3 regions of the Paenibacillus sp. AD87 genome follow, and region 2 is predicted to be linked to each of the others. Evidence: riboswitches for the same ligand, from Rfam matches in the RefSeq annotation. Region 2 holds a riboswitch; each other region holds the start of a gene.

Evidence for each region. A riboswitch is a leader RNA that binds a small molecule or an ion and turns the genes downstream of it on or off. The one in region 2 is predicted to bind cyclic di-AMP.
Region 1: linked by a shared signal. The riboswitch ahead of gpAD87_RS24255 (3D domain-containing protein) and the one ahead of gpAD87_RS07480 (3D domain-containing protein) in region 2 are both predicted to bind cyclic di-AMP.
Region 3: linked by a shared signal. The riboswitch ahead of gpAD87_RS19390 (hypothetical protein) and the one ahead of gpAD87_RS07480 (3D domain-containing protein) in region 2 are both predicted to bind cyclic di-AMP.

What each region holds. Positions count from the first base shown of each region.
Region 1 is NZ_LXQN01000019.1:114,351-117,834, reverse strand. It holds gene gpAD87_RS24260 (TatD family hydrolase) at 1-471, shown strand, start outside; cyclic di-AMP (ydaO/yuaA leader) riboswitch at 713-966, shown strand; gene gpAD87_RS24255 (3D domain-containing protein) at 1,240-2,424, shown strand; gene rnmV (ribonuclease M5) at 2,581-3,126, shown strand; gene rsmA (16S rRNA (adenine(1518)-N(6)/adenine(1519)-N(6))-dimethyltransferase RsmA) at 3,131-3,484, shown strand, end outside.
Region 2 is NZ_LXQN01000007.1:1,635,846-1,639,329, reverse strand. It holds gene gpAD87_RS07485 (polysaccharide deacetylase family protein) at 1-781, shown strand, start outside; gene gpAD87_RS07480 (3D domain-containing protein) at 914-1,582, opposite strand; cyclic di-AMP (ydaO/yuaA leader) riboswitch at 1,585-1,781, opposite strand; gene gpAD87_RS07475 (amino acid ABC transporter ATP-binding protein) at 2,066-2,788, opposite strand; gene gpAD87_RS07470 (ABC transporter substrate-binding protein/permease) at 2,775-3,484, opposite strand, start outside.
Region 3 is NZ_LXQN01000007.1:4,385,852-4,389,335, forward strand. It holds gene gpAD87_RS19380 (Nramp family divalent metal transporter) at 1-151, shown strand, start outside; gene gpAD87_RS19385 (HAD family hydrolase) at 292-984, opposite strand; gene gpAD87_RS19390 (hypothetical protein) at 1,150-1,548, opposite strand; cyclic di-AMP (ydaO/yuaA leader) riboswitch at 1,666-1,841, opposite strand; gene gpAD87_RS19395 (glutathione peroxidase) at 2,209-2,685, shown strand; partial or broken gene gpAD87_RS32990 (hypothetical protein) at 2,664-2,729, opposite strand; tRNA gene gpAD87_RS19400 (tRNA-Leu) at 2,836-2,918, opposite strand; gene gpAD87_RS19405 (urease accessory protein UreF) at 3,339-3,484, shown strand, end outside.

The sequences.
Region 1 (3,484 bases), on a different contig from region 2:
GACACTTCACCGAAAGAGGTTCAACATCGCGTATTACGACAACAGATTGGTCTTGCCCGTGAGTTGAATATGCCGATTGTCATTCACAACCGGGATGCGCATGAAGATATTGTAAAGATTCTGCGTGAAGAGAAAGCTGGAGAAGTAGGCGGTGTCATGCATTCCTTCTCTGGCAGCTGGGAAACGGCGAAAATGTGTCTGGATTTAGGCTTTCATCTTTCCTTCGGAGGGCCAATCACGTTCAAAAATGCAAAGCAACCCAAAGAGGTACTTGAGAAGGTTCCTATGGACCGATTTTTCATCGAAACGGACGCTCCTTATTTAACACCGCACCCTTATCGTGGAAAACGAAATGAGACAGCGCATGTACGTCTGGTTGCAGAAGCAGCTGCGGAAATTAAAGGCATTTCGATAGAGGAAATTGCAGCAATAACGACCAAAAATGCCATGGAACGATTTGGGATTCGTTAAAAGATCGAGCAAAACGGGTGAAAAAGTGAGTTAGGCGGAGTTAATTTGCTTTTTGATCCAAATAAATCAAGAATATTACAATATTTTAACCAAATATTTAGAAAAACGTACTTGAACAACGCTTTACAACATGCATAGAAACAGGATATCATCTTTTCAGTGAATTGTTGTGCGGAAAATTGGACAGATGTTCGGGGGATGAACAAAGGGACACTTTCCGATGAAACAACATTACTTTCATGAATCAGTCTCGCTGAGTCTCCGTTAACGGAGAGCGGGGGAACCAATAGGGCTTAAACATCGGTGATTGCAGCCGATGCGCAACATGCGCTGACCCAAAAGCAGCGTATGAATCTGCGAAGCCGTATTTGATTTCTTCTTTGGGTCTCGGGGTGAATTCAAGGGCGTCCGCCATGAGCGGATGACCGGAGATAGGGCGGCTCTCTTTCGCCCGAACCCGACAGCTAACCTCGCAAGCGGAAAAAGAGAGGCAACCTCGTGCATGAATTTCCGATATTCAGAATCATTCGGAAGCCACGAAAGAGTTCCTCTTAAACTCTTTCTTTGGCTTTTTTGTTTTTGAATAAAAGAAATACTGTCATCATACGGTAAGTATTCAGGAGGATGACATCATGTTGCGAAGATTGATTCATGGTGCAGAACCGGATTATGTTGGTCCGATCTGTGTTCTGTAGAAAATTTGGTATAGTCGCGTCAAAGACATCATGCATTACTTTAGACGGCGAGGCTATGAAGGAGGACGGAGAAGTGGGCACATTCCAACCAGAAGAGACCCATGAGTCACGATCATCCAGTAAGTCTTTCGCGTTGCGGTGGAAGCATGAGAACTTGCGTCAAATGGCATTGATCGCGATTTTCTCAATTGCGCTTACAATCATGATCTTGTTAGTCGTTTACGGTCAGGCCGGGAAACAAATTTCACTGGTTATTGATGGCAAAGCTCAAGCGGTAGAGACTCGTACAGGAATGCTTCAGGAAATGCTGGAGGAGCAGTCAATCACAGTCAGCCCTCACGATCAGGTATCCATGCCCTTGAATGGGGCGATCACAGATGGAGACCGCATCGTTATTGAGCGGGCCGTTCCAGTTAATATTACGGCAGACGGGGACACCAAGACTCTGTATACAACCGATTCATCGGTAAAAGATGCGATTAAAAAATCAGGTATTCAAATTGCAAATGAAGACAAAGTATATCCGGCGCTTGGAACCACTATTGAAGCGGATATGAAAATCCGTGTAGTGCGGGTAACAAAGCGTACGGTGGAAGTGGAACATCCGATTGCTTATAAAGTGATCAAAACGGCTGACCCTAGCTTGTACAAAGGCGACAATCGTGTCGTTGTGAGCGGTAAAGAAGGCACACTTGTACAGCATATTGAAAAAGTGTTTCAGGATGGAGAATTGGTCTCCAAAAAAATGGTGGGTAAATCGGTCGCAACGAATCGCGTCGATAAAGTGATTGCCATTGGTACCAAAGCCAAACCTGTTGTGAAAGAGCCAGTGATTCAGACGGTATCGGCGCAGACTTCCACGACAAAAACAGCAACAACCACGAACTCGAAGAAAACCGCTGCCTCGGGCAGCAAAGTAATTACCGTCTCAGGCAGTTCTTTTAAATATTCAAAAGTCTTGAAAAATGTATCCATGACGGCATACTCTTCTGAAGAGCCTGGTATCGGCACAAAAACAGCTTCAGGTACTCGGGTAACTGAGGGACGTACCATTGCGGTTGATCCCAAAATCATTCCGATTGGCTGGTGGGTGTATATCGAGGGCCTTGGCTTCCGTCGCGCGGAAGACACAGGTGGTGCCATTAAAGGCAACAAAATTGATGTGTATTATGATAGTGTGAAGCATGCCCTGAACTTCGGACGGAAGAAAGGCAAGACGGTATATGTGATTGGTCCGGTGAAGCCGGAAGCGAACTAAAATCGTTTTACTTTGAAATGGGAATGCTATAAAATATAAGCATGAATGATTCATGCGGAATATGCGGCGGAGGGGTCTGAATTCAGTCTCCCCCGCCGTTTGGCAGAGAAGAGGGATATTCCTCTTCTTTTTGCGTTAGAAAGGAAGAAATGGAACATGATAAAAGAAGTGATCGTGGTAGAAGGCCGTGACGATACCGTAGCCATTCGACGTGCGGTTCAGGCAGATACGATCGAGACTGGTGGGTCCGCCATCAACCAGCGCATTCTAAAGCGGATCGCACTTGCTCAAGAGAGACGTGGTGTCATCGTACTGACAGACCCGGATCATGCTGGTGAACGTATTCGTAAAATTATCGCCAATAAAGTACCTGGTTGCAAGCATGCTTTCATCCCTGAGGCGGATGCTACGCGTAAAGGCGACATCGGGGTGGAGAACGCCTCACCGGAGGCGATTCGTCATGCATTGGCACGTGTGCACACGTCATATGAAGGCGCACCCAGTCTGATTGATTGGGAGGATCTGATTGCGGCGGGACTGATTGTGCACCCACAGGCTGCTGCACGTCGTATGGAGATGGGCAATCTGCTGGGCATAGGTTATTGCAATGGCAAACAGTTCCACAAGCGGTTGAGTGTATTCCAGATTACCCGGGAAGAGTTCTCCGAAGCATTATCGCAAATTGAACGTGAAGGATTGTGAGCGTATGAAAGGCATGGAAGAAACCGTAGAAATTGCAACACCCAAACGAACCAAAGAAATTATTCAAAGACACGGATTTTCATTCAAGAAGAGCTTAGGTCAGAACTTTCTGATCGATCAAAATATATTGAACAAAATTGTAAATGCAGCTGATTTGGACGAGTCCAAGGGCGCACTTGAGATCGGACCAGGGATCGGCGCACTCACAGAACGTCTGGCTCGGGTAGCCGGTCCTGTAACGGCTGTAGAGATTGATCAGCGATTGATCCCGATTCTGGGTGAAGTGATGCAGCCTTATCCAAACGTTCGTGTGCATCACGGGGATGTGCTGAAGCTGGATCTAGCTGAGTTGTTCCGC
Region 2 (3,484 bases):
ACGCCTCATCATGTTATCCATCATGGTCATTCTTCTGGGAGGAAGTTACGCTCCTGCTCAGTTATGGGCTTCTTCAAGCCCGCAAACCGAACCTGCTTCGAAGTCTGATTCTTCCGAAGAGGAGCAGCTGACGCTGGGACAGCTCAGACAGAAATATGCGGATACATTCAAAACAAATGGCCCCTCGACAAAAAAGGTCGCACTGACTTTTGATGACGTACCTGATCCACGGTTCACCCCGCAGGTGTTGGATATTCTAAAAAAATACAAGGTGCGGGCTACGTTTTTCATTGTGGGACATCGCGCTGAGAAACATCCGGATTTAGTGAAACGCATGGTAAAGGAAGGGCATATTGTTGGCAATCACAGCTACAATCACCCGGAGTTCAGTAAGCTGTCCATGAATGCATTTCGCAAACAAATCTTACATACCGGGGATATTATTCGGAATCTGGCGGGCTACACTCCCAAAATGATTCGTCCACCTTATGGCGACATTAATGAGCAACAGCTGCAATGGGCGGCCAAACAACATTACAGCATTGTGAATTGGAACGTCGATTCCCTGGACTGGAAGGGCCTCTCCAAAGAGGAAGTCAAACAAAACATCCTGTCGGCCGTTAAACCAGGTTCCATTGTTCTGCAACATGCAGGAGGCGGTGTCGGATCGAAGCTGAGTGGTACCATCGAGGCGTTGCCTGAAGTTATCGAGGAATTGCGAAACCGCGGGTACGAGCTGGTGACTTTGGACGAAATGCTGGAACTGCCAAAGGGTAAATAGGTTTAGAATACGGCAGTCGGATATTCAAAAGGGTGTCCTTCATTCACATTATCGTGATTGGAGAACACCCTTTATTGTTTAATTTAGATTTAGTTGGAGTCACATATGATGATGTGCAGCTACGCTTTGATTTTATTTCAAAATGTAAAGTTCAACATCCTGAATACCAAATGTGCTCACGGATTGCTTGCTGCCAGGAATAAAGATATCGATCTTGTGACCTTTAATGGCACTACCCACATCACGAGCCGTTGCGACAAATGCCTGTTTTGGCAGTCCGGGATGTGTATGACCTGTCACCAGTACCTTTGTACCCAATGGAATGATACTCGGGTCTACTGCAATGGTACCCAATTCAAGCGGATTACCGAAGTAATCCACAGCACCCCATCCTCCATTTTCGGAAGCGTCTGCGGAGTATGCTGTTGCTTTGACGTCGACAGCTTTGCTGTAATCAAACGTTTTACCCCAGGCTTGTACAACTTTACTATCTGCATTAACGTCAAGGCTTGCGGCAGTTACCGTTTTGGCCTCCGTTTTAGCTGCTGCAGCAGAAGCAGTGTTCGTTGTTTTACCAGGGATCGTAATTTTCAAACCACCATAAATGTTGTAAGCTGAAATGTCATTGTTAGCTTTAATAAGAGCGTTAAGTCCAACTCCATATTGTTTGGATAAGGTGTAGAAGGTATCCCCCTCTTTGGCCACATGAACTGAATCAGCATGAGCCGGAACGGCCTGAATGAGCATTGCTGCTGTCAGCAAAGCTGTTGCTGTTTTGGCTATACGTTTCTTGTTAATCATGGTCTTCCTCCCTCATTATGCCTGCGAAGTTAGTTGTCGGATTCGGATGGAGGAAACCACCCTATAGGTTCAATTACATTCATAATTTATGTAGCCCTAATTCACCCCAAGCCGTGTGCAAATGATTCTTCCCCAAGCACACTCTGCATCGTTACATCCCCCACACTCCCAACTCCGGAAGTTTCGGCAGGAACAAATATATCACAACTTTGTAACCAAGAGTCGTAGTAAATGTTACCATCTGGCTAATTCACTTCAATATTTTTGCTGAATTCAAGCGACTTTTTCAAAAAAATGTCTATTTGAGCTTATATCGTTGATGACAGAAACGTTACTTTTTATGTAAATCCGTGCGTATTCACACGCACAAAACAATCCCTGCCGACAGGTCGCCGACAGGGATCTATGAGGGAATAAGAATTCTCATCCACAGTATATATTTTGCATTTTCATCCAATTCATCCTAATGATGACTTGGATGGATTAGAGCACTTTAGCAAGGAAGTCACGTGTACGTGCATGCTTAGGCTCACCAAACACTTCAGCAGGTGTTCCTTCTTCTACAATAACCCCACCATCCATGAACAGGATGCGGTCCCCTACTTCGCGTGCGAAGCCCATCTCATGCGTTACAATAACCATAGTCATGCCGCCCTCTGCAAGCCGCTTCATGACATCCAGTACTTCACCGACCATTTCAGGGTCCAGTGCTGAAGTAGGCTCGTCAAACAGCATGACATGCGGCTGCATCGCAAGCGCTCTTGCAATAGCGATCCGTTGTTTCTGTCCACCGGACAGCTGATTTGGATAAGCGTCTTTTTTGTCAGACAGGCCAACCGTCTTGAGCAAATCTGCGCAGATTTGTTCCGCTTTCTGTGCAGATTGTTTTTTCACTTTAATGGGAGCAATCGTAATGTTCTGCTGCACCGTTTTGTGCGGGAACAGATTGAAATGCTGGAAAACCATCCCCATTTTTTCACGAGTTGCATTAATGTTGTGTTTAGGGTCAGTGATCGAAACTCCCTCAAAGTCAATCTCACCGGAAGTAGGCTGCTCCAATAAGTTCAGACAACGCAAAAAGGTACTTTTCCCCGATCCGGACGGACCGATGACCACGACAACCTCGCCTTTACCAATTGTTACGTTAATGCCCTTGAGCACATCGTTATTTCCATATGATTTGTGTAATTGTCTAACGTCTATCACTTGCACTCAACTTCCTTTCCAGTCGACCCAGCAGCTTGGACAAAATGAACGTCAGCACAAAGTAAATGGCCGCTGCAATCAGGAATGGATTCATTCCTTGGTACGTAATGTTTTTGACTACACTTGCCTGATACATAATGTCCACCATACCAATAACCGAGATGATGGAGGATTCCTTGATAATGGTCACGAACTCATTACCGATCGCTGGCAACACCGCTTTGAACGCTTGTGGGAGCACGATGAAGCGCATTGCCGCACCTCTGCCCATTCCCAGGGACCGAGCTGCTTCCAGTTGGCCTCGATCCACACCCTGTATACCTGCGCGGAAAATTTCAGCAAGATAGGCACCACTATTAATGGATAGTGTGATAATCCCCGCCTGAAGCGGCGAAAATGTAATACCAAACGTCAAGGCAAGCCCGTAATAGATAATCATCAACTGAACCAGCATTGGTGTACCACGAATAACTTCAACGTAAGCTGTTCCGATCCAACGCAGAATTGAAACGTCATGCAGACGTAACAGACAGATGATCAAACCGATAATTACCCCGAATATTACACCGAGTGCAGACAGTAAGAGGGTGTAACCTACACCTGTTGCGTAAAAGCTTTTGTACTCCCAGAACACTTGAAAAATGTTTTGATCTTTTTTCACCTTGTCTGCCATCAACTGGCTTGCCTCGGTAACCA
Region 3 (3,484 bases), 2.8 Mb from region 2:
CGTCATTCCGCTGGTAATGTTTACGAGTGACAAAAAAAGCATGGGGGCTTTTGCCAACAAGCTTTGGCTCAAAATCATCTCCTGGATCATTGCCGGAGTTATCGTTGTCCTGAATGTGTATCTGATTATCCAGACCATTCTGTTGTTCTAGGTTAAACGGGATTACGCCGTATTTTGTCTAACTCAAAAAGGCTGATCAACTCAAGTAACGTACCCCTTGAGACGATCAGCCTTTTATATGTTTGAGCAGCAGCCTAATTATACCGATTAGATCTTAAACACTGCTCTTATTTAGTTGTCTGAATTTTGAGTTACCATTAACAATGGAAGAAGTTCCTCCAGTGATTCAATAGTCCAGTCTGGACGCTCTGCATCCGCAAGCTCCGGCTGGAACCTGCCATAACCCTGCAAAATCCGGATCGTGTGCATACCCAGCTTCTTAGCCGGAATAATATCATTATCAATCCTGTCGCCGATCATGACCGCTTCCTCAGGTTTGCATCCCGCCTGTTTCAACGCTACAGCATACAATTCAGGATCAGGCTTGGACACTCCTTCTTCAGCCGAACAGGCCAGCACATCCACATACTTGCGCAAGCCGTAGCTATCCAGCCGATTTTCCGTCCCCGGACTCTGATTGGCAATGATACCAATCTTATAGTGTTGCGACAACGTCTGGAGAACAGCGTCGGCTGACGCAAAGGGGCGCTCAAGCTCTTTGCGGAACTTCAGCTTCTCCTGTATCTGTTCCCGGTGCCCCTCATCGCTGATAAGGGTACGAATAGCCAATTTCATCGGCCATTGCTCGTAATTTCGGTAAGAGGCGGCAAATATATCTCGCACCGTCTGCATCTCCACCTGATAACCAAGCGCACAAGCTTCACGAACGAACTGACCGATAATATCATCTACCGGCTCCCATTCGTCCACGAGCGTATCCCCCACATCAAAGAACAACCATTGTATTCCACGTACATCCGGCACGCCTATTCCTCCTCGTTAGCCACAGGAAATCCATATCCCTATTTCCCAAACCATAAAAAAGAAGACCCACCAACATGCATGAGTCTCCTCAAGTTTCCGTTTATTTATGATTTCAATTATAACAGGCAGCTGACACTGGATCAATCACAGGAATAGTACTAGCCACTAGCCATTCAGCAGAAACCCAACTTCCCCATTCAAGGAATATACAATACGGTCTGCTCCCATTCCCCGATAGATCCCTTTGGGGTGGCTTTGTTCCGTAATGACACACAAGGACTTGGATGTCCATGAGCGGCAGATCTGCAAATATCGACAGGTCAGGTTAAGGCTATTTTCAAAAATAAAAACATTGCCGACACTACCTTGCGGCAAAAACCATTTCTGAGCTGCAGCCGTGTTCATGCGAATGACATGCTCCACACCGATTCTCCGGAGCCTGCGCTCTTCCCCTGCACTGTTGGTCAGAACGGCAAACGGCATTTTTTTGTACATCAGCAATTTGATAAATTTACGTCCTGCTTCATTTGGAGCAGTCACTAAGATCATCTCTTTATCCATCATTCGTTCCTCCCTTGGCGTGAAAAGACAACAAAAAAGAAGCGTGGGGGACCAAGGCCTCCCGGACGCTTCTTCAATAATCCATAGCAAAAAGACACTATGAACCAGCGTACGGCTTGTTGCCTCTCCCTTTAACGCTTACGAGGTTAGCTGACGGATTCGGGCGCGAGAGTCGCCCTATTTCCGGCTGTCACCGGAAAATTCACCCCATGGATGCCTACTGTCTTGGACAGTTCATCCTGTTGGTTCCCCCGTTTCCCACCCATGAATGAATGGAAACTCAGCGATTAAAACATCGTTCTTTTATAATCATTAATCAGAGCGATATTATCGTTTGTTTCGTTTTTCATGTAAAATTTAATTTAAATTGGAATTACGATATGAATCATACACCCGTGCCATATTGGTGTAAAGTCTGCGCAGATCACCGAATCGACGGATTTTTGCCATTTCACATCAATAATAGCGCTTACAACGCATCCATTCTCTACCCATCTCATCAAAGCTCTCTAATTCTCTCTTTAGCGAAATTCAGGTAGCAAATCAGTCACAGATCATACACGACAGCTTCAAATTGAGTTAAAAAAGCAATATTAATTTTGCATTATTTAATTGTAATCAATATAATAGAAGAAAGAAGAATATGAAATGGAGGCGATTTTCATGTCAGTCTACGACTACAAAGTAAACACCCTTCGCGGTCAGGAAGTTGAAATGTCCAACTATCGTGACAAAGTACTGCTTATCGTGAATACAGCAAGCCAATGCGGCCTCACACCTCAATTCAAAGGTCTGCAAGAGCTTCAGGATAAGTTTAAAGACTCCCCATTCGAAGTTCTTGGTTTTCCAAGCAACCAGTTTGCACAGGAAAAAGGCTCTTCTGATGATATTGCCGAGTTCTGCCAGATGAACTATGGTGTTAGCTTCCCGATGTTTGAGAAGATCGATGTGAATGGTTCAAGCGCTCACCCTCTTTTCCAGCACCTTACCAAAGAAGCGCCAGGCGTACTCGGCTCCAAAGCCATCAAATGGAACTTCACCAAATTCCTTGTGGATCAGAACGGACGTGTTCTGAAACGGTATGCTCCCAAAACAACACCTGATAAAATTGAAGCGGACATCAAAGAATTGCTTAAATAACAAGTAAAGGCCATCCGACCCCAGCAGACAGAATGAGCATGCATTCAGGGGAAACGGGTGACCTTTTTTTGTCTGGCCCATCTGTACTGTAAATAAAACAAAAAAAAGAAGCTTCCCATACGGGAAGCTTCTTTTTTATCGTTCTTATGATGCGGTCGAGAGGACTCGAACCTCCACGGGTATACACCCACTACCCCCTCAAGATAGCGTGTCTGCCATTCCACCACGACCGCATGTCGTAAATAATCGGCAACAAAATTGATTATACCCGGTTCATGTTTAAAAGTAAAGCATTTTTCTTAATATCATTTTAACTGCGCTTTTCCTTCCATAAATCGTATAATCTCGTCATTTTCTCCTACGAAGTGCATATGATTAAATTTAATCCCGTTTGTATACCCGATTAGGCCGATCACTCTACTTTATTTGTATTACCATCCTTCATATCCCTTAGTATAAAGTAACTCATAAAGTTATATAAAATAACACTAAATAGATTTAATATTCAAAAAACAAAGAAACTATTGACAAAAAGCGGATATTTATGTGAATATATATATCATATAATTCGGATTCACAAACATAAAGCGAACCAAAAAGGAGTATAAATGTTATTTAACATAACATTTAACGAACGTAGGAGGCGAAAGATTGTGAACCGTGGGAATAAGCTGCTCGATTATGTCAAACTGCTTGATTCCTCTATCCAGGTCGGAGGGTTCACCCATTCCTTCGGTATGGATGCCCATATCGCTGAAGGTACCATTCGTAGTGTTGAAGATCTCGAATCATTCATGCG